DNA from 2 places in the Hungatella sp. genome. Region 2 is predicted to be linked to the other one. Evidence: a T-box and tRNA genes for the amino acid it is inferred to sense, from the RefSeq annotation. Region 2 holds a T-box; the other holds one or more tRNA genes.
The links. A T-box is a leader RNA that pairs with one kind of tRNA and senses whether it is charged. The one in region 2 lies ahead of pheS (phenylalanine--tRNA ligase subunit alpha), so its partner is inferred to be a tRNA-Phe.

Region 1 (10,511 bases), on a different contig from region 2:
CGGTTTTCATAAGCGTGAAGAACAGGCAGAGTAAGGCTGGGGGGCTGTAAAAACTCTGCTCCGTAAGGAGAGGAAAATGAGTATTAAGAGGTGTAGAAATGGAAGAAAAGGAAAAAGTCGACATCAGCGACTTAAGTATCTATTACCAGGAACTCCTGTTCCAGAATGAAGAGATGAAACGGATTATGCAGGAAAATGAGCTGCTGAAGCAGAGATACCAGCGGCTCTATGAGGATGCGCCTGCAGGATACGTAGTATACAACCACAACGGCCAGATCATAGCGGCCAACAATACGCTCTGCCGTCTTCTGGGCTTTCCTCTGCAGGAATGCCAGCTGCACCGCTTTCCCCGGTATGTTTTGCCTGAATTTCAGGATGAATTGTACTTAATGATCCAAAGGGTGCTGAAGAAGAAAACGCCGGAATCCATTGAAGTCCAGATCCGGGGTGCGGATGAGGTCCGGGATGTCATGGTAACCACCAACTGTTATCGGGAAGAGGTGGAGATCCCGGGCTTAGAGGAACTGGTGAGCAGCGATCTGCTCCGGAGTGTGATCACGGATATTACGGAACTGAAGAAGAGACAGAGAGACTTCTGGAACCGAAGTGTGCATGATCCGCTGACCGGAATCTACAACCGCCAGTTTTATAAAGAAGAGATGCATGACATGGACGTGCTGGAGAATCTTCCGCTGTCCGTGTCCATGGTGGATATCGACGGCCTGAAAATTATCAATGATACGCTGGGCCACGAGTTTGGCGACCAGGCGATCAAGGTCATTGTGGATGAGCTGAAACGAAACGCCAGACCGGAGTATACGCTGATGCGGGTCGGCGGCGACGAGATTGTAATCCTGTTTCCGAGGACGAACCTGGAAACGGTGCGCCGCTATATGCAGTCAGCGAAAATGGCCATGGAAGAGAAGTCCATCTCAGGAATTCCTCTCAGCTTCTCCTGGGGCGCCGCCACAAAAAATACGCCGGAGGAGCAGCTGTCCTTCATCGTGGCCGCGGCCGAGGATATGATGTACAGCCGGAAACAGGTCAGAGGCGGCAGCCGGTTTAACGGGGCCGTACATATGATTCTGGAATCGCTGTTTGAACGCAACCGTCAGGTGAGAGACCACAGCCTGAGAATCAGGCAGTTTATCAATGACTTTGGGACTTGGATGGGACTCGGTGAAGAGGAGGTGGCCTGCTTATGCAGCGCCGGACTTCTGCATGATATTGGGATGGCCTCCATTTCCGACGAAATACTCAATAAAAACAGCATGCTGACGGAGACAGAACAGAGAGAAGTTCTGCGCCATCCGGAGGTGGGCGGCCGCATACTCCATGCTAACGGAGATACCGCCATGTACGCGGAGGCAGTGCTCTACCACCATGAAAACTGGGATGGTACGGGCTATCCACGCGGCTTGGCCGGTGAACTGATCCCGTTTGAAGCGCGCGTCCTGGCAATCGCAGACGCCTATGACCGTATGAAGTACGGTTTGAATGGAAGAGGGACGAGGTACAAAGATGAGATGATGATCCTGGAAGAATTTGAGCGGTGCAAGGGCCGCCAGTTCGATCCGGAGCTTACAGAGAAATTACTTGAATGGAAGAAAGAAAAGAAGCATCCCGCGACCTGAAAATGGTTTGGGATGCTTCTCTGTACAGGTGAGAACCTTGGGTTTTATGCCTCGGTCTTCCAGAAACCGTGAAGGTTGCACCAGGCGTAGGCCGCCTTCGGTGTATCGCCGTCCTCCAGCGTAAAGTGGGCGACCGGCTCACAAGCGGAATCTAAGGGCACCCGCATGGTGACCCCGGCCTTCGTCTGTAAGCAGACCCATCCGATGTTGTGTTCCTCGCTCATGGGATGGAAGATGCTTCCGACCTTTACGGTCACGTGGTTTCCGTCGGTTTCAATGATGGGGAGGTGCTTTTCGGAAGCGCCTTCCGAGGTGTTGGGCTCCAGTACCTCAAATGGTTTTAAGCTGTCCGGGACTGCCGCGTTAGGCATTCCCGCGATGGCCTCCAGTACCACGAGGCGGTCTCTGTCCGTTAAAAATACAGGCTGTTTATTCATAGAATCCTCCTGTCATAATGATGATTTCATAAGGTTGTCTGCTGCGGATACTCCATTATTTTCCCTGATTTGCCTTCCTTTTATACATGAAGCTGAAAAGCTTTTTCTGTTCTATGGCGCTGTCCGGAGAATGAATTGCCGCATTTTACCCAATACTATGATGGAAATCTATAATAATATGAAAAGAGGTATTGGATATGAGCGCAGACGCGGAAATGCTTAATTTTATTTATCAAAATTCCCAGATGGGTGTCGAAACCTTAAATCAGCTGATTCCTATGATTGACAATGAGGCGTTTAAGAAACGGATTGAGGCGCAGCTTAAGGAGTACGAGCAGATTCATGAGGAAGCGAAAAAGCTTTTGAACCGCCATGGCTATGATGAGAAGGGAATCGGCGCCCTGGAAAAAATTATGGCCTACCTGATGATCGATATGAAGACCCTGATGGATAAGTCTTCCTCCCACATTGCGGAAATGCTGATTCAGGGCAGTAATATGGGGATTATTGATGCGGTCAAACGGATCAATCAGTATGAGAAAGAGGCGGAAAAGGAAGTGACGGCTCTGATGAAGCGGCTTCTTAAATTTGAGGAGAATAATGTGGAACGGTTGAAGGAGGCTCTCTGATGGGGTATAATGGCTTTATCCTGTGAGAAACGGAGTGCAGCCATGATACTGAGTGTGAGCAGAAGGACGGATATTCCACAGTATTATTCCGACTGGTTTTTCAATAGAATGAAAGAGGGATTTCTCTATGTGAAGAATCCGATGAACAGCCACCAGGTCAGTAAGATCATGCTTTCTCCCGACCTGGTGGATTTAGTGGTGTTCTGGACGAAGAATCCTGCTCCTATGATGAGAAGGATCGGAGAATTGGGAGAAATCCCGTATTACATACAGTTTACACTGACCGGATACGGCCGTGACATAGAACCGGGGCTTCCGGACAAACACGAGCTGATCCGTATCTTCCGCGAAACTGCGGAAACGGCCGGACGGGACCGCATGGTGTGGCGGTACGATCCGGTGCTTTTTAATGAAAGATACCCGGCGGAGTACCATTTCCGTGCGTTTGAAGCGATTGCAGAAGGAATCTGCGGCTGTACGGATAAGGTGGTCATCAGCTTCCTGGACTGCTATGGGAAGACGAAACGCAACATGAGGGGCATCCCTTTGGAGCTGCCGGATGAAGAGACCATGAAACGAACGGGTGAGAGGTTCGTAAAGACGGCGGAGAAGTACGGCATGACGGTGGAAAGCTGTGCGGAGACCGTGGATTTAAGCGAAGTGGGAGTCCGCCATGGAAGCTGTGTCGATCCGGCGATGATTGAACGCATTCTGGGCGTTCCGGTTCGTATGAAGAAAGATAAAAACCAGAGGCCGGAATGCGGGTGTGTGGAGAGCGTGGAAACGGGGGCGTATGATACCTGCCTTTGCGGCTGCAAATACTGCTACGCCAATGACAGTGAGGGCGCTGTCATGAGGCGGAGGGAAGAGTATGATGTGGATTCACCGCTGCTCTGCGGCAGGGTGGAAGAAGGGGACCGGATCACGGTGCGCAGGACGAGCCGGATTCTGACCGGAGAATAAAACCTGATCAGGGGGATACCAATGAAAAAACATTTAAGAATACTGTTTCCGCTGCTTTTAGGTCTGCTTGTGGCGATCAGCGCGGTCTCGATCGAGCGGATTTCGGATATTCGGGACTACGGGAAGCTGATAAATTATGTGGGAATCGTGAGGGGAGCTTCCCAGCGGGTGGTGAAGCTGGAGACGAACGGCCGCCCCGACGATGAACTGATCGGGTATGTGGATGATATCTTAGACGAGCTGGTGACCGGCCGCGGTGTGTATGGCCTGGTCTCCACCGACTGCAAGCTGTACCAGGTGAATTTAAATCTGCTGAAGGGGCAGTGGGAGACCGTGAGGGAAGAGATCGACGCTGTGAGGCAGGGGGAGAGTGCAGATCTTTTGATCGATTCCAGCGAGAGGCTGTTTGAGATAGCTAACAACACGGTTTTTGCCATAGAGCAGTATTCCAGCGATATGGCGGGAAGGACAGTGCGCATGATTTCGGCAACTGCGCTGGTCAGCGCCATCGCTTTTGCTTTTGCCATGTATTTTTACATAAGAAAATTCTTTCAATTAAAGGATACAAACGAAAAGCTGGAGGATTTGGCGTCCAGAGATGAGCTGACCGGGGCGTACCATACGGAGAAGTTTTACTCCGAGGTAAACCGTATACTGGAACGGAAAACCGATGCCAGATTCGCGGTTCTCTATATTGATTTCGAAAATTTCAAGTATGTAAACGACGTATTCGGCTACTCGTACGGGGACGAGCTGCTGAAAGACTACGCGCGGCTCATCATGAGCCGTCTGAAGGAAGAGGAACTGCTGGGCCGCGACGTGGCGGACCGGTTTGTACTCCTGCGCCGCTATGAGAGCCGGGAGGAGCTGCTCGAGACACAGAAACAGGTGGATGAAGAGTTCTTAAATTCTGCCCTTGTCATGTCGAACCGCCACATGATGACCATTGCATGCGGAATCTGCTGCGTGGAGGATCTGGTTGAGGAGCCGGAGGCGGTGATGATGGTCAACCGGGCCAATTTCGCCCAGAAGGAAGTCAAGAACAAACCGGGAAAGCACTATGCGTTCTACGGCGATGAGATCCGGCAGAAGCTGATCGCGGAGATGAAGGTGAAGGACCGCATGCAGGAAGGTCTGGATAATGAGGAGTTCGTCGTCTATATGCAGCCCAAGGTGGGCGTGGAGGATGGTGCCGTGAGAGGCGCGGAGGCGCTGGTGAGATGGGCGGTTCCGGGCAATGGCCTGCTCTCCCCTGGGCTCTTTATTCCGGTGCTCGAAAAGAATCATTTTATTGGAAAAGTGGACCGTTTCGTCTTCGAAAAGGTGTGTATATGGCTGCATGAACGCATGGAGAAAGGGCTGGCTGTGGTGCCGGTCTCCGTCAATGTGTCTAAAATACAGTTTTATAACCCGGATTTCATCCCGGTCTACGCCAGCATCAAGAAGCAGTACGGGATTCCTGACGGGCTGCTGGAGATTGAACTGACGGAGTCGGCCGCTTTTGAGCACGAGGAGTATCTGCTGCAGGTGGTGAGAGAGCTGCACGACTACGGATTTCTGTGCTCCCTCGACGATTTTGGCACCGGCTACTCGTCTCTGGGGCTTCTAAAAGATCTTCCTATCGATGTGCTGAAGCTGGATGGAGTATTTTTCCGTGTAAGCGTGGATGTGAACCGGGAACATACGATCCTGAAATATATTATCGACATGGTGAAAGAGCTGAATATCAGCACCGTAGCCGAGGGCGTGGAGCGTCAGGAGCAGATCGAATTCTTAAAATCCGTAGGCTGTGATCTGATTCAGGGCTTCGCATTCTATAGGCCGATGCCGATGGATCAGTTTGAAAAGGTGCTCGACGGAGAACAGTGATATGCGGTTTCGTGAAAATGATTTCGAGAAAATAAATGAAATTTATATTGACAAATGCAGGGAAATCTTGTAAACTTATTCGTGTTGTGAGTGAGAGGAGCAGCTGCTTCAAACTGATTCCGATTACGCACAGGACATCGCATGTCTGCCCAGATAGCTCAGTTGGTAGAGCAGAGGACTGAAAATCCTCGTGTCGTTGGTTCGATTCCGACTTTGGGCATTGTGCTCGCGAGAGTACATTTGAAATGCTTTTGGAATTTCCTTTGCGGGTGTAGTTCAATGGTAGAACACTAGCCTTCCAAGCTAGATACGTGGGTTCGATTCCCATCACCCGCTTTAGAAAATTTCTGTTGCATTTTCATGAGATGTATGTTATAATGCTTTTACGAAAAAGTTCATACTTTGTTTCATTGTTTATGCGCGAGTGGCTCAGTGGTGGAGTACAACCTTGCCAAGGTTGGGGTCGCGGGTTCGATCCCCGTCTCGCGCTCTTTTTATTTGGTGGCCGGAGGCCTGCAGTTTTGCAGGAGTCCGGTCTTTTTGTTTTATAAGTAAGTCGTCTGTGATATCAAAAAGTCCTCCTGTGATATCGAAAAGTCCTCCCGGCAGGCGTGGTCTGCCAGCAGGATTCTCTTTTACATTTCTTAAAAATCCGAAACTTTCCATTGAAATCTCACATAAAACCAATCATAATATGCAATAAAATTTCATAACAACCCCGTATAATTGACACAATTATTTCATATGCTATGATGAAGGAGAGGTAGGAAATATGGCAGCAAAAGGATTGCTGCTGCGTCTGAAAGACTATCAGGTCAAGGCAAGCGCAGCGGAAAAGAATGCAGTAACAATCATCTTAAATCATCCGGATATGGTGATTGGAAAGAGTATACACGAGTTTGCAGATTTGGCCTATGCGTCGCCGGCGACCATTATCAGACTCTGCAGAAAGCTGGGCTGCGCGGGATACCGCGATTTCCAGCATGCGCTTGTATACGAAAATGCTCTGTTTAAGGACAGCAGGGAGATATCTGTTCAGGAGATCATCCCCACGCCGTCGACAGAGGACATTATTCAAAAGGTTACACGAAAAAACATCGAGTCTCTTGAGACGTCAAGAAAGCTGGTAGAACCGGAGATTATTGACACCTGCGTCAAAATGATCGAAGAGAGCAGGATTATCCAGCTGTTTGGACTCGGTTCCTCCTTACTTGTTGCACGAGACCTGTATTTAAAATTGATACGTGTGGAGAAACTGTGTAATATCTGCGACGACTGGCACGCTCAGCTGCTGGCCGCAAGAACCATGAAAAGGGGCGATCTCGGTATCGTGATCAGCTATTCCGGACTGACGGAGGAGATGATCACCTGTGCCAAGGCTGCAAAAGCCAATGGCGCCAGAGTTATCGTGCTCACGAGGGCCGCTGATTCCAAGCTGGCAGCCGAGGCGGACTGCGTGCTGGCCGTGGCCGCTACGGAACTGATTCTGCGCAGCGGAGCCATGTCGTCCAGAATTTCACAATTAAACATGGTAGATATCCTCTATGTTGCCTATGTAAATAAACATTATGAGAGCTGCATGAGGAGTTTTCCGAAAACACACATTCAAAAACCATTGGAGGAATATTAGAATGCTTGATTTGACAAAGCTGACAACAGAGACAAGAAATGATAGAACCATGAATTTAGATCAGATGACTCCTGCTGAACTGGCGGCCGTGATGAATGAGGAAGACGGCAATGTCGTCAAAGCTGTAAAAGAGGTTATCCCGGAGATTGCCACAGCGATCGAATGGGCGACCGAAAGCTTAAATCGCGGCGGAAGAATCATTTACATGGGAGCAGGAACCAGCGGCAGGCTGGGAGTTCTGGATGCCGTTGAGTGCCCGCCCACCTTTGGAGTGTCTCCCGATCTGGTAGTTGGTCTGATTGCCGGCGGTGAAGGGGCGTTCGTAAAGGCGGTGGAAGGCGCGGAGGACAGTGAGACCCTGGGTGTACAGGAGTTAAGGGATTTGGCTCTCAACAAAAATGACATCGTGATCGGTCTCGCCGCAAGCGGAAGGACCCCCTATGTGATCCATGGTCTCGCATACGCTGATTCCGTTGGATGCAAAACGGTCGCAATCGCATGCAACCGGCAGTCAGAAGTAGGAAAGGCCGCGAAGCTTGCTATCGAGCCGGTAACAGGCCCGGAAGTCCTGACCGGTTCTACAAGACTGAAGGCCGGTACCGCCCAGAAAATGATTCTGAATATGATATCAACCGGCAGTATGGTGGGATTCGGAAAGGTATATCAGAATCTCATGGTGGACGTTCAGCAGACTAACGAGAAGCTGGTTGTAAGGGCTCAAAATATCACCATGACTGCCACCGGTTGTACGAGAGAAGAGGCGAAAGCCGCTCTTTCAGAGGCTGACGGTCATGTTAAAACGGCCATAGTCATGATCCTGCTGGGCTGCGGTGCAAAGGAAGCGAAGACGCATCTGGAGGCGGCCGGCGGTCATGTAAGGAATGCTTTATAACACATAATTGACGATCGGACAGAACGTCTGATCTTTAAAACAGGAGGGACCATATGAACTACAGGGAATTGAGTGAAAAGCTCCTCTCGCTGCTTGGCGGAAAAGACAATATTCTGGGCAATGCCGCGTGCATGACCCGTCTGCGCATCAGCGTGAGAGATTTAAGCATTGTAGATATCGAAGCAATTAAAAAAGTGGAAGGCGTGCTCGGCGTCGTGGAATCGGAAACGCTTCAGATTATCCTGGGGCCGGGAAAGGTTAATAAGGCGCTGGAGGAGTTCTCCAAGCTGACAGGGCTGCCCAAGGGTGCAGTCTCAGACGCCCCGGCTTCCGCCGGCGGAAATGTGGAGGATCTGGCTAAGGAAAATAAAGCCGCGCAGAAGGCCAAATACGATAAACCGCTCCAGAATTTTTTGAAGAAGATTGCCAATATTTTCGTAGCGCTTCTTCCGGGCATCATCGCAGCAGGTTTAATTAACGGAATCAGCAATGTTGTTAATGTTTCCACAGGCGGCGCGCTCAGCGGAATTTGGTGGTACGAATGCATCCGCACCATGGGATGGGCTCTGTTTGCCTATTTGCCAATCCTGGTCGGCTACAACGCCGCAAGAGAATTCGGCGGTTCCGCATCTCTGGGAGGAATTGCGGGCGCTATGTGTATCGCCAATACTGCGATGCCGCTTTTAGCCAAATATAACGACGCGCAGATTCTTCTGCCGATCACCGGTAATGTGTTCAACCCGGCAGCAGGCGGTATGCTGGCCGCTCTGATCGCAGGCGTATTTTTCGCATTCTTAGAGAAGCACATCCGTAAGATTATGCCTGATCTGATCGATACGTTTATCAGTCCTCTGCTCGTATTAATTATCGGCGGCCTTGTGATCCTTCTGATCATACAGCCGGTCGGCGCGGCTCTGACATCTGGTATTTATACTGTGCTGACATTTGTATATGAAAAACTCGGTGTTGTGGGCGGATATATCCTTTCGGCAGGCTTCCTTCCGCTGGTTGCAGTCGGGCTTCATCAGGCGCTGACGCCCATCCATGCCATGTTAAATGACCCGGCCGGCGCAACGCAGGGCATCAACTATCTTCTTCCTATCCTGATGATGGCGGGCGGCGGACAGGTAGGCGCAGGTCTGGCTCTCTACTTTAAGACAAAGAACAAAAAGCTGAAAGGCTATATCCGCGATTCGATCCCGGTAGGTATTCTGGGCGTGGGCGAGCCGCTCATGTATGCAGTAACGCTTCCGCTTGGTAAGTCCTTTATTACCGCCTGTTTAGGCGCCGGTGTCGGCGGTGTTCTCTCTGCGCTGTTTCATTTGGGAACCGTATCCCAGGGGGTATCGGGGCTGTTCGGCCTGCTGATCGTAAAGCCGGGACAGCAGATTCCATATATTATCGCTATGGCTGCGGCTTACGCCGGCGGTTTCATTTTGACCTGGTTCTTTGGTGTGGATGAGAAGCGGATCAACGAAGTCTATGGGGAATAAATTTATGAAAACAGGAATATCGCTCTATTTCAGCAATGGCGTGGAAAAGAACGAGGCGATAATCAGGAAAGCCCGGAAAGCCGGCATCAGATACGCGTTTACCTCCATGCACATCCCGGAGGAGACGGGCATCGATTATAGAGGAGATGCCAGAAAGCTTTTGGAGCAGTGCAGAGATGCAGGCATCAATCTGATTGTCGATGTCAGCCCGGTTACTTTAGAAAAGCTGGGCTGCGCCTCCTTCGATGAACTGCTGTCACTGGGGATTACCTATATCCGTCTCGACTTCGGATTTACAGCAGAGGAAACGGTTGCGCTTTCGGAAAAATTTCATATCGTTTTCAACGCCTCTACGATTTCACAGGAAGATATTCAGAACTGGGCGGCGGCAGGGGCAGATTTTACCCGCTTTGCCGCCTGCCACAATTACTACCCGAAACCATATACCGGTTTGTCACTTGACCGTGTAAAGGAGATGAATCAAAGGCTCAAAATCCTTGGCTTTACCACGATGGCATTTGTTCCGGGGAATTCCGAGCTGCGCGGCCCTCTCTGTGAAGGGCTTCCCACGGTGGAGGAACACCGGTTTTCCAGGGATGAGGTGCTTCTCCATATGCTGGAGCTGTACCAGGCGGATTCCGATATTGTTCTGGTGGGCGACAACGATGTGACGGAGGAGGTATGGACGCAGCTGGCTGCGCTGAGCAAAGGATACGTGGCCCTGCATGCGGATATACTGCCTGGTTATGAATTCGAGAGAGCGGTAATCCATCATGACCGGCCGGATTCCAGCGAATATGTGATCCGATCCCAGGAATCCCGTTTTAACTGCAGGGACCGGGTCATTGCGGGAGACACAGCGGGAGAGCCTTCCGGCCAGAGGCTGGCGGGAAAGATATGTATTGCCAATGAAGCGTATTTGCGGTACATGGGAGAGCTTGAAATTTGCAGGGTTGACATGCCT
Region 2 (10,511 bases):
CTGCGTTTACAGCCGCGGCAAAGTCGGCAGCGTACGGATCCTCCGTCTCACCGTATCCCTGGGACACGGCTAATTTCAGCCCGTTTCTTTTGGCCAGATCCGCCATCTCCATGGCCGCCGTCACACTCTTTGCTCCACACATGGAAATGCCTGCTGCGTTTTCCTCCACACCGTCCCAGTCTGCCAGGCAGGCCCAGTCTCTTTCTCCCGGCTTTAAGCAGCCCGGTTCCCGGTTTTTGTGCTGCCCGATAAATACAGCCCGGTTTCCCAGCATCTTGGTCAGCATGCCCCATCCGCCGGCATCCGCCTCCGCCAGCCCGTCGAACACGGCGCAGACCGGATATCCGTCCAGCAAACGAATATAGAAACCGATCATATCATTTCTGTCCCGCTCGACCGGTACGCCTGTCATACGGCTTTCCCCTTTAAACTGATAGAACCCGGTACCTTCATCGAAGAGTGATTCCGCGCCTGCGCCGATGGCCAGACACATATCTTTCCCCGGCTCATAGCCGCACAGCATCATGGCCTCCATGATATATTCCAGAGCCTCCTCCGAATTTCTCAAATCCGGTACAAAACCGCCGTCGTCTCCCACCCCGGTCTGATATCCCGAGATGGTGAGAAGCCGTTTTAATGCCTGGTATACCTCCATGCATTTTTCGGCGCCTTCGCCAAAGGAGGCGGCGCCCACAGGGACTACCATATAGGATTCCAGATCGAGTGAGTTGTTCCTTCCGTATCTCCCGCCGCTGATCATCGTCATCATGGGGACCGGGAGGCGTCCAGGCGCCGTTCCGCCCAGATACCGGTAAAGCGGCATCCCCAGGCCGGCCGCCGCTGCCCTGGAAACCGCCATGGATACCGCAGTTAAGAAACCGCCGCATTTCCTGATTCCGCAGGAAGAAGCGCCCTCCTCCAGCAGCTTGTCAATGCCTCTCTGGTCTGACGCGTCCTCAAACAGTACACATTCCGACAGTATCTCCATGACCCGGTCCGTGTCTTCGCTGTCCTCGCAGAGCGCTACCATGGCGCGGCCCCGGGCGCCGTTTTCCAGCTCCACTTCCGCCTCCACGGCCGGCAATCCCTCTGAGTCCAGCATTCTGCGCCCGGTCACCTCTATAATTTCAAGTCCTTCCGCCATAACGTATTCCTCCTTACAAAACAATCCATTTTCTGTAAGGATGAACACAACTCCGGCACTTTATACCCGGTGATGCAAGAATATACGATCGTTTATGCTCTCAGTTCAATTCCAAGCGCCTGCAGACCATTTAATATTTTATTCATGACCGCGCCGACTTCCTTGTCCTCCAGCGTGTGGTCCTTCGCACGGAAGGTGATGGAGTAGGCCACAGACTTAAAGCCTGCGAGGATCTGAGCGCCCTCGTAGATGTCGAACAGCTGGTAGCTCTCGAGAAGCTTTCCGCCGCGCTGCTCAATCACGTCTTCGATCTGACCCACCAGCACGTCCTTCGGCACCACCATGCTGATATCTCTGGATACAGCCGGATACTTCGCGATGCCTGTATACTTGCGGTCGAATGTGGTGAACGGAATCATAGACGGCATATCGATCACAGCCACATACGTTCTCTCACCGATTTTATAGTTATCCGCCACATCCGGATGAATCTCGCCTAAATAGCCTACCGTAACTCCGTCGTAGACGATATCGGCCTGTCTGCCCGGATGAAGGAAGCTCTTTTTGTCCTCCGGAGAATAGTGCGGTTTCTTGTGCATACCGGCTTTGTCGAAGAATTCCTCAACCACGCCCTTCATGTCATAGAAATCACCGTCGCCGTACATTCCCAGTGTAAACTGCATCCGCTCGTCAGGCAGTTCTGTCAGCGGAAGAGACTTCGGAAGATAAATATTTGCCAGTTCGTATAAACGGACATTTTTATTTCTGCGGTTGTAGTTTGTCGATAAGGAGTTCAACATACCGTGCAGCGGAGAGGTTCTCATGATGCTGAAATCCTCGCCCAGCGGATTTAAGATTCCCACCGTCTTACGAAGCGGGCTGTCCTCCGGAAGCTTCAGTCTGTCAAATACCTTCGGGCTCTCGAAGGAATACGTCATGCCCTGGGAGAATCCGCAGAACTCCGCAACCTCTCTGGCCACCTCTTCCACACGCAGCTTATACGATAATTTTCCGGTCGTGGCCTCTCCTGACGGAAGCGTCACCGGGATCTTGTCATAGCCGTAATATCTGGCCACTTCTTCTGCCATGTCGGCCATGCAGTTTAAATCCTGACGGAAGGTTGGAACGATAATCTCACGCCTATCGGCGTCATATCCCAGATCCAGCTTCTTAAAGTAGCCCAGCATGGTTTCTTCGGAGACATCCGTTCCCAGAAGCCGGTTCATCTTCTCCGGCTCAAATGGAATTCTCTTTTCCGTTTTCTTTTCCGGATAGATGTCGATCATGCCGCCAACGACCTCACCGGCGCCCAGCTCCTCGATCAGCTGGCAGGCGCGGTTTACCGCCTCCTCGGCGTTGTTGGGATCAAGACCCTTTTCGTATTTTCCGGAAGCGTCGGTACGGAGTCCGACCTTCTTTGCGGAGAGACGGATGTTGGTGCCGTCGAAGCATGCGGATTCAAATACCATGTTCTTCACATCATCGGTGATCTTGGAGTTTTCACCGCCCATGATACCTGCGATGCCGACTTCCTTTTCCCCGTCGTTGATCATCAGAATCGTGCTGTCCAGCTTTCTCTCCTGACCATCCAGGGTCTGGAATACGTCGCCGTCCTTTGCACATTTGACAATAATCTCATGGCCTGCCAGCAGGTCATAATCGAACGCGTGCATGGGCTGGCCGTATTCTTCCATTACGTAGTTGGTGATATCCACGATATTGTTGATCGGGCGGATTCCACAGGCGGCCAGACGTCTCTGCATCCAGGATGGTGACGGAGCGAGCCTGATATTTTTCACCATTCTCGCACAGTAACGCGGGCAGAGATGGCTGTCTTCCACGGATACCTTTAAATAGCTGTTGATGTCCTCGTCGTTTCCAGTGGCCGTAACAACCGGAGGATGGAATGGCTTGTCAAAGGTAGCCGCTGCCTCTCTGGCAATGCCGATTACGCTGTAGCAGTCCACACGGTTGGAGGTAATTTCATACTCGAATACGGTGTCACGCAGGCCCAGCACCTCGATTGCATCTGCGCCTTCCTCTGTGTCTGCAGGAAGGATGTAGATGCCGCTCTCCGGAGCATTCGGATACATTTCTTTAGAGGAACCCAGTTCCTCGATGGAGCAAAGCATGCCGTTTGACTCAATACCGCGAAGCTTGCCCTTTTTAATCGCCACGCCGTTCTCTGGAAGAGGGCCGCCGTCATGGCCTCCCGCTACCTTTCCGCCGTCCAAAACCACCGGAACCTTATCGCCTTCCTTAACATTTGGTGCGCCGGTCACGATCTGAATGGTCTCCGCGCCGATATTCACCTGGCAGATGATCAGTTTGTCCGCATCCGGATGGCGTTCGATCCGGTCAATCCTGCCGACTACGATCTTCTCCAGGTTTTTGTCGAGGCGTTCAAAGCCTTCTACTTTCGTTCCGCTTAATGTCATCGCATCTGTATATTCCTGGTCGCTGACATCTAAGTCCGGAACATATGCTTTAATCCATGATAATGGTGTATTCATCTTTTTTCCCTTCCTTTCCCTAGAACTGTCTTAAGAACCGAATGTCATTTTCATATAACAGTCTCATATCATCGATCTCGTACTTCAAAAGTGCGATACGCTCAAGGCCGACACCGAAGGCGAAGCCGGAATACTCGTCCGGGTCAATGCCGCTCATGCGGAGAACGTTGGGATGCACCATGCCGCATCCTAAGATCTCGATCCAGCCGGAGCCCTTACAGAACCGACAGCCGCTGCCGCCGCATTTAAAGCAGGTTACATCCACCTCGGCGCTCGGCTCTGTGAATGGGAAATGATGTGGACGGAATTTTACTTTTGTCTCCGGTCCGAACAGTTCCTTTGCAAAATCTGCCAGCGTTCCCTTTAAATCGGCAAACGTAATGTTCTTGTCGATCACCAGGCCTTCAATCTGATGGAAGGATGGGGAATGGGTCGCATCCACCTCATCGGAACGGAATACGCGTCCCGGGGCGATCATACGGATCGGCAGCTTGCCCTGCTCCATGGTGCGGACCTGTACCGGGGATGTCTGGCTTCTCAAAACGATGGATTCGTTAATATAGAAGGTATCCTGCTCGTCTCTGGCCGGATGGTTCTTCGGAATGTTCAGTTTTTCGAAATTATATAAATCATACTCCACTTCCGGGCCTTCCACCACTTCGTAGCCCATGCCGACGAAGATGCGCTCCACTTCTTCCAGCGCGATGGTGTTCGGATGGCTGTGGCCTACATTGTTTCTCTTTGCAGGAAGGGTCACGTCGATGGTCTCTCTTCTTATCTGCTCTTCTCTCGCCTTCTTTGCCAGAGACGCCTTGGCCTCCTCCAGCCTGTTTTCGATGATGGCGCGGGCGTCGTTGACCATCTGGCCTACCTTCGGTCTCTCCTCCGGCGGAACGTCCTTCATGCTCTTCAGCACGCTGGTCAGTTCGCCCTTTTTCCCTAAATAAGCGACCCTGATTTCATTCAGCTTTTCCAGCGCGTCCGACGCTTCGATCTGCTTCAATGCATCTTCCTTGATTTTTTCTAATTGGTCTTTCATCATGCTCTCCTTCTTTTATCATTTTTTCTTATACATAGAGTTGGTTAAGCCTGACTCGCGCGCCGGAGCACGGTTGCTTTGGCGGCCATACTTTCTCAGCGCGGAGTGCGCATACCCGATAAAGCGGGGCACACGGTCCTGCCCGGTGGGCTTTTTTTGTAACAGGAACACCTTTCTATTACAAAAAAAAGCTCCGCCCCTGGTTAGGGACGAAGCTGAAGTTCGCGGTACCACCCTGATTCCCGCACAGAACGTGCAGGCACTCGGCATACGTAACGTGTATGAACGTCATGACCTACCCGCCGTCTTCGTAGGACGGTTTCTGCCATGCTGCTTCAGTGGGAAATTCAAACGCTTATCTGAACTTGAGGGGGCTTACAGCCGGTGACTCCCTCTCTCTGAAAGAAAATAAGGTTCTACTGACACCTTCATTGCATTTATCTGATAAAACTGAATTCATTTTATCCATTGCAGCAGGAAATGTCAAGTGGTTTGCGGATTTTTCGCCTGAATTTTATTTCATACACCGCTCCTTCTATTGAATCAAACACTGATTCTCATCAAACCCATCCGCATACATACTGTCCTTATAAATCTCATCCAGCGTATCAAAGCGGAAGGTTCCCGCCTTCACTTTATAGAACTTCTTCTCCTCCGGAATATAGAACATCCCGCTCTTATCCACGTTTATGGCCGCAATCTGTTCTGTATCCGTCGAAAAATATATCTGGTACGTGGTTGCCTCGTCCAGCTGACCGTTCGGGACCTCCTCTAAGGAGAAGCCTGTAAATAAGTCGGCCACCGCTTTAATCCTGTCTTTATCCTCACTGAAGAACGAATAACACACAGAGCCATAGTAAATGGAGACCGCTTCCGACTTCTCCGTATCGATCGGTATGCCGGAAAGCACCTCTCCGTCTGCCGGCGCCGCACCTGTTATGGGCTGTGCCTGCCCGGCCCCGCTGCCCGCGGCAGCTGTATCCCCGGAGTTCCCCTTATCCGCCGTGTCAATCTTTTGAAATCCCACGGCGCTGTCAGCAGCCGTCTCTGATCCGCCGACGACGCTGCTCACATCCGGTGCTTTCGCTGAAGCACCGCAGGCGGTCACCGTAAGCGCGGCCGCCATGAAAAGTCCGATAAAAGCGGTATAATATCCTGTTTTTCTCATTTGTCTCATCACCTGTCCTGTTATATCCGGTCATACAGCGAACTGGCTGTTGTACAGTTCCGCATAGAAACCATTCTTCTCAAGCAGGCTCTCATGAGTCCCCTGCTCGATAATATGGCCGTCCCGCATGACCAGAATCATGTCTGCTTCCCGTATGGTGGAGAGACGGTGGGCCACGATAAAGCTGGTCCTGCCTTCCATCATCTTGGAAAATGCCTTCTGAATCCGTATCTCAGTTCTCGTATCAATGGAAGACGTAGCCTCGTCAAGAATCAGCATGGGCGGCAGACACAGCATCACGCGCGCAATGCACAGGAGCTGCTTCTGTCCCTGGGACAAGTTGCTTCCGTCCTCAGAGATAACCGTGTCGTACCCATCCTTCATTCGTTTGATGAAGCTGTGGGCATGAGCCTCCTTTGCCGCTATGACCACTTCCTCGTCCGTCGCTTCCGGCCTTCCATATGCGATATTATCACGAATCGTACCGGATTTCAACCATGTTTCCTGAAGGACCATGCCGTAACTTGTTCTTAAGCTTTTTCTCGTAATCTCCCGCACATCGTTTCCATCCACTTGAATCGAGCCGGAATCTACATCGTAGAAACGCATGAGCAGATAGATGACCGTAATCTTTCCGCATCCGGTCGGCCCCACAATGGCGACACGCTGCCCCGGTTTTACTTCGAGATTCATATTCTCGATCAGCGGTATTTCGGGATCATAAGAGAAATTCACATCGCTCAGAGACACTTCCCCCTTTACCTCCGACAGGACAGCTGCATCCGGCGCATCCGGAATCTGTGGTTCCTCATCGATCAGTTCAAAGACGCGGGCCGCCGAGGCCAATGCGTTCTGAAGCTCCGTCACCACGCCGGAAATCTCATTAAACGGCTTCGTATACTGGTTTGCATAGCTTAAAAAGCTGGAGAGCTGCCCCACCGACAAATAGCCGGAAATAGCCGCAAACGCACCTGCAATTCCCACGCTGGCGTACACCAGGCTGTTGACGAACCGGGTAGCCGGATTGGTAATGGAAGAAAAAAATGTAGCCTTAAGTCCCCATACCCGCAGACGCTCGTTGATTTCCTCGAACTGAGACTGGGTCTCTTCCTCGTAGCCAAATGCTAAAACCACCTTCTGGCTGCCGAGCATTTCTTCCACAAGGGAGGTGAGTTCGCCCCTCGTCTGCGACTGTTTCCGGAACATGGTGTAAGTCCGCTTTGCAATAAAGCTTGCCACAAACAGAGAGACCGGGGTAACCAAAATCACGACAACCGCTATGGCCGGATTGATTGTAAACATGAAAATGAGGGTTCCTAAAATCGTAAGGATACCCGTAAACAGCTGCGTAAATCCCATCAAAAGTCCATCGGAAAACTGGTCGATATCGGCAATCAGGCGGCTGATGATATCGCCGTGGGAATGGGAATCGATGTATTTGAGCGGCAGGCTTTCCACCTTTGCAAACGCCCGGACCCGGATATCCTTCACCACACGGTACGTAATGATATTGTTGATATGGCTCATAAGCCACTGTGACACCGCGGTAATCAGGATAATGACGCCAATTTTCATGAGAATTCCGCCCATAACGGCAAAATCCACACTTCCCGGTGCAAGAATGCAGTCAATGGCTTTACCGGTCAAAATCGGCACATAGAGAGTCAGGACCACCGTGATCAATGCACAGGCCAGCGAAGCCAGGACGCCCCATTTATACCGGCTGATGCTGGAGAGAATCCGCCGTATGGTCGTTTTATGCTTTTTCATATTCATCCTACTGCACCTCCTCCTTCGAAAGCTGGGACAGACAGATTTCCCGGTAAATCTCACAGTTTTCAAACAGCTCCTTATGGGTTCCGCATCCCACCATGGCGCCGTCATCCAGGACGACAATCTGATCCGCGTTCCGGATCGTGGTTGCGCGCTGGGATACAATGAAGACAGTCATATCCTGCGTCCTCTCCTTAATGGCCTTCCGAAGCCTGGCATCCGTAGCAAAATCCAGGGCAGATGCACTGTCTCCATGATCAGGATCTCCGGTTTTCTGACCAGCGCCCTGGCAATCGTGAGACGTTGTCTCTGCCCGCCGGACAGGTTCTTGCCGCCGGCCTGGATATAGAGCTCCAGTCCCTCGTCCTTTTCTTCCACGAATTCAAGGGCCTGAGCCGTCTTAAGCGCCTCATAGATCTCGTCGTCTGTGGCGTTTTTCTTTCCCCACTGCATGTTCTCCCGCAGTGTCCCGTGGAATAACACCGCCTTCTGCGGAACGATCCCCGTCTTGCCGCGCAGCTGATCCAGCGGATACTCCCTGACATCGTGGCCGTCCACCGATACCCCGCCCTCCGTCGCATCATAGAAACGGGGAATCAGATTGACAAGCGTCGATTTACCCGATCCTGTACCGCCGATGATACCCACGGTCTGCCCTCTCGTCACGGAAAATGAGATGTTGCTTAAGGCCGGTTCCCTCGCTCCGTCATAGGTAAATGTCATATCTTTAAATTCTACCGCCGGAGCGCCTTCGCAGGCTTCCAGACACGTATGGTTCTTCTCCGTGATTCCCGGCTTCTGCTCGAACACGGCACTGATCCGGTTCGCGCAGGCCAGCGCTTTGGAAATGGTGATGATTAGATTGGCCAGCTTCACCAGCTCCACCAGAATCTGGGACATGTAGTTTACCAGAGCCACCACCTCGCCCTGGGTGATAATCCCGCGGTTCACTTCCTTCGCTCCGGTCTGTATGAGCACAATGATGCCCAGGTTGATAATCACATAGGTAAGAGGATTTAACAGGGAAGAAATCTTCCCGACAAACACCTGGATTTTCACCAGCTTACCGTTTTCCTCATCAAACCGGCGGCCTTCATCCTCCTGCCGGTTAAAGGCCCGGATCACGCGGACACCGCTAAGATTTTCCCTGGCGGTCAGGAGCACGCGGTCCAGCTGCCGCTGAACCTTTTTATAGAGAGGCATGCTGATTAACATGATGCCAAATACAATTACGGACAGCACCGGTATGACAATGACAAAAATCAAAGCCGCCTTCACATCAATGGTAAAGGCCATGGCCATGGCTCCGAACACGATGAAAGGAGATCTCAAAAAGAGGCGTAAAAATAAGTTAACCCCTGACTGTACCTGGTTTGCATCACTCGTCATGCGGGTGATTAGCGTGGCTGTCCCCGCCTTATCGAGTTCCGCATAGGAGAGGCTGCCAATGTGGGAAAACAGGTCATTTCGCAGCGCCGTACCGAATCCCGCGGCCGCCTTTGCCGCAAAATACTGGGCTGTGATGGAACAGACCAGCCCCACAACTCCAAGAAGCACCAGAATTCCGCCCATTTTTAAAATATAGAGGAGGTCCTGTGTCTTAATTCCAACATCGATTACTTTCGCCATCACGAGAGGTACCATCAGCTCAAAACTGGCCTCCAGAAGCTTAAATAACGGCCCTAAGAAGCTTTCCAGCCGGTATTCCTTTAAGTATTTCAGGAGTTTTTTCATTTATCCTTCCTCCGGATTCATATGTTTTTAGAATAATTCATTGTAATATTATAGCATTCTGGTATAATATTACAAGTATCTATTGCAGAAAATAATTATTAAAGAGGTGTATTCCATGGGACAGATGAATTCAAGGCAGCTCTATTATTTTACAGTGATTGCGGAAACGGGCAGTTTTACGGCGGCAGCAAAAAAGCTGGGGCTGTCCCAGCCGCCGCTCAGCAAGCAGATCATGATGCTGGAGGAGGACTTAGGCGTCCGTCTTCTGACCCGCGGGGCAAGGAAGGCCGAGCTTACCGAGGCCGGTTCCTATCTCTATTCCCGTGCTAAGGATATCCTGTCCATGATGGATACGGCCGCTGATGAGCTCCAGAATTTTCCCTCCTCATCGAAGGGAATCTTAAAGCTGGGAACGATCTCCTCCTCCGGCAGCTTTCTGGCGGACAGCATCCTGCCGGGCTTCTGCCGCCTTCATCCCAATGTTCGATTTGAAATCTCCGAAGGGAACACTTACGAGCTTTTGGAAAAGCTGAAAAACGGTATCATCGAATGCGCCGTGGTTCGAACACCGTTTAATACCGACGGTTTTCACTGTGTCTTCGGATCAGAAGAACCGCTTACGGCAGTCGGAGTTTCCTCCTGGTTTGACGCGATTCCAGGCGGCTCAATCCGCCTTACGGACCTTGCCGGAAAGCCTCTCATCTATTATCGGCGCTTTGACGCCATCATATCCATGGCGTTCCAGAATATCGGCGCGGCGCCTAATATCTTCTGCCGCAATGACGACGCCAGGACGTGTCTCCAATGGGCTGGCGCCGGCTTAGGCGTGGCCCTGGTGCCGGAATCCATCAGCAGCATGAGAACGGCCGAAGGCCTGACAGTCCGGATCATTGATTCTCCGGAAACCGTCACCCGCATGACCGCCATATACAAAAAAAATGGCTATGTTTCAAACATAGCCAAAGAATTTGTAACTTATTTTGAAGCGCAGTCCAGAGTGTGTTTATTTCAATCCACATTATGAGCCCATATATCGCTCATAATGACAGACAGCGTTGCTGTCTTTTATCTGGTTTCCAGATAAGCTTGACCTCATGTCAGTGGGGATATATGCCCACCACTGCCGTTAAGCTTCACAGC

Region 1: it has a tRNA-Phe gene. The T-box ahead of pheS (phenylalanine--tRNA ligase subunit alpha) is inferred to sense a tRNA for this amino acid. The anticodon was not compared.

Annotation. Positions count from the first base shown of each region.
Region 1 is NZ_JBKVCZ010000015.1:48,168-58,678, reverse strand. It holds gene ACLTD4_RS07235 (chemotaxis protein CheB) at 1-34, shown strand, start outside; gene ACLTD4_RS07230 (diguanylate cyclase) at 99-1,634, shown strand; gene ACLTD4_RS07225 (desulfoferrodoxin family protein) at 1,679-2,071, opposite strand; gene ACLTD4_RS07220 (hypothetical protein) at 2,269-2,700, shown strand; gene ACLTD4_RS07215 (DUF1848 domain-containing protein) at 2,743-3,663, shown strand; gene ACLTD4_RS07210 (putative bifunctional diguanylate cyclase/phosphodiesterase) at 3,685-5,532, shown strand; tRNA gene ACLTD4_RS07205 (tRNA-Phe) at 5,680-5,752, shown strand; tRNA gene ACLTD4_RS07200 (tRNA-Gly) at 5,798-5,868, shown strand; tRNA gene ACLTD4_RS07195 (tRNA-Gly) at 5,951-6,022, shown strand; gene ACLTD4_RS07190 (MurR/RpiR family transcriptional regulator) at 6,305-7,162, shown strand; gene murQ (N-acetylmuramic acid 6-phosphate etherase) at 7,164-8,054, shown strand; gene ACLTD4_RS07180 (PTS transporter subunit EIIC) at 8,108-9,547, shown strand; gene ACLTD4_RS07175 (MupG family TIM beta-alpha barrel fold protein) at 9,552-10,511, shown strand, end outside.
Region 2 is NZ_JBKVCZ010000170.1:471-10,981, reverse strand. It holds gene eno (phosphopyruvate hydratase) at 1-1,144, opposite strand, end outside; gene pheT (phenylalanine--tRNA ligase subunit beta) at 1,237-3,657, opposite strand; gene pheS (phenylalanine--tRNA ligase subunit alpha) at 3,677-4,696, opposite strand; T-box leader at 4,899-5,137, opposite strand; gene ACLTD4_RS30070 (hypothetical protein) at 5,232-5,864, opposite strand; gene ACLTD4_RS30065 (ABC transporter ATP-binding protein) at 5,895-7,640, opposite strand; gene ACLTD4_RS30060 (hypothetical protein) at 7,642-7,815, opposite strand; gene ACLTD4_RS30055 (ABC transporter ATP-binding protein) at 7,812-9,371, opposite strand; gene ACLTD4_RS30050 (LysR family transcriptional regulator) at 9,487-10,395, shown strand; partial or broken gene ACLTD4_RS30045 (MFS transporter) at 10,464-10,511, opposite strand, start outside.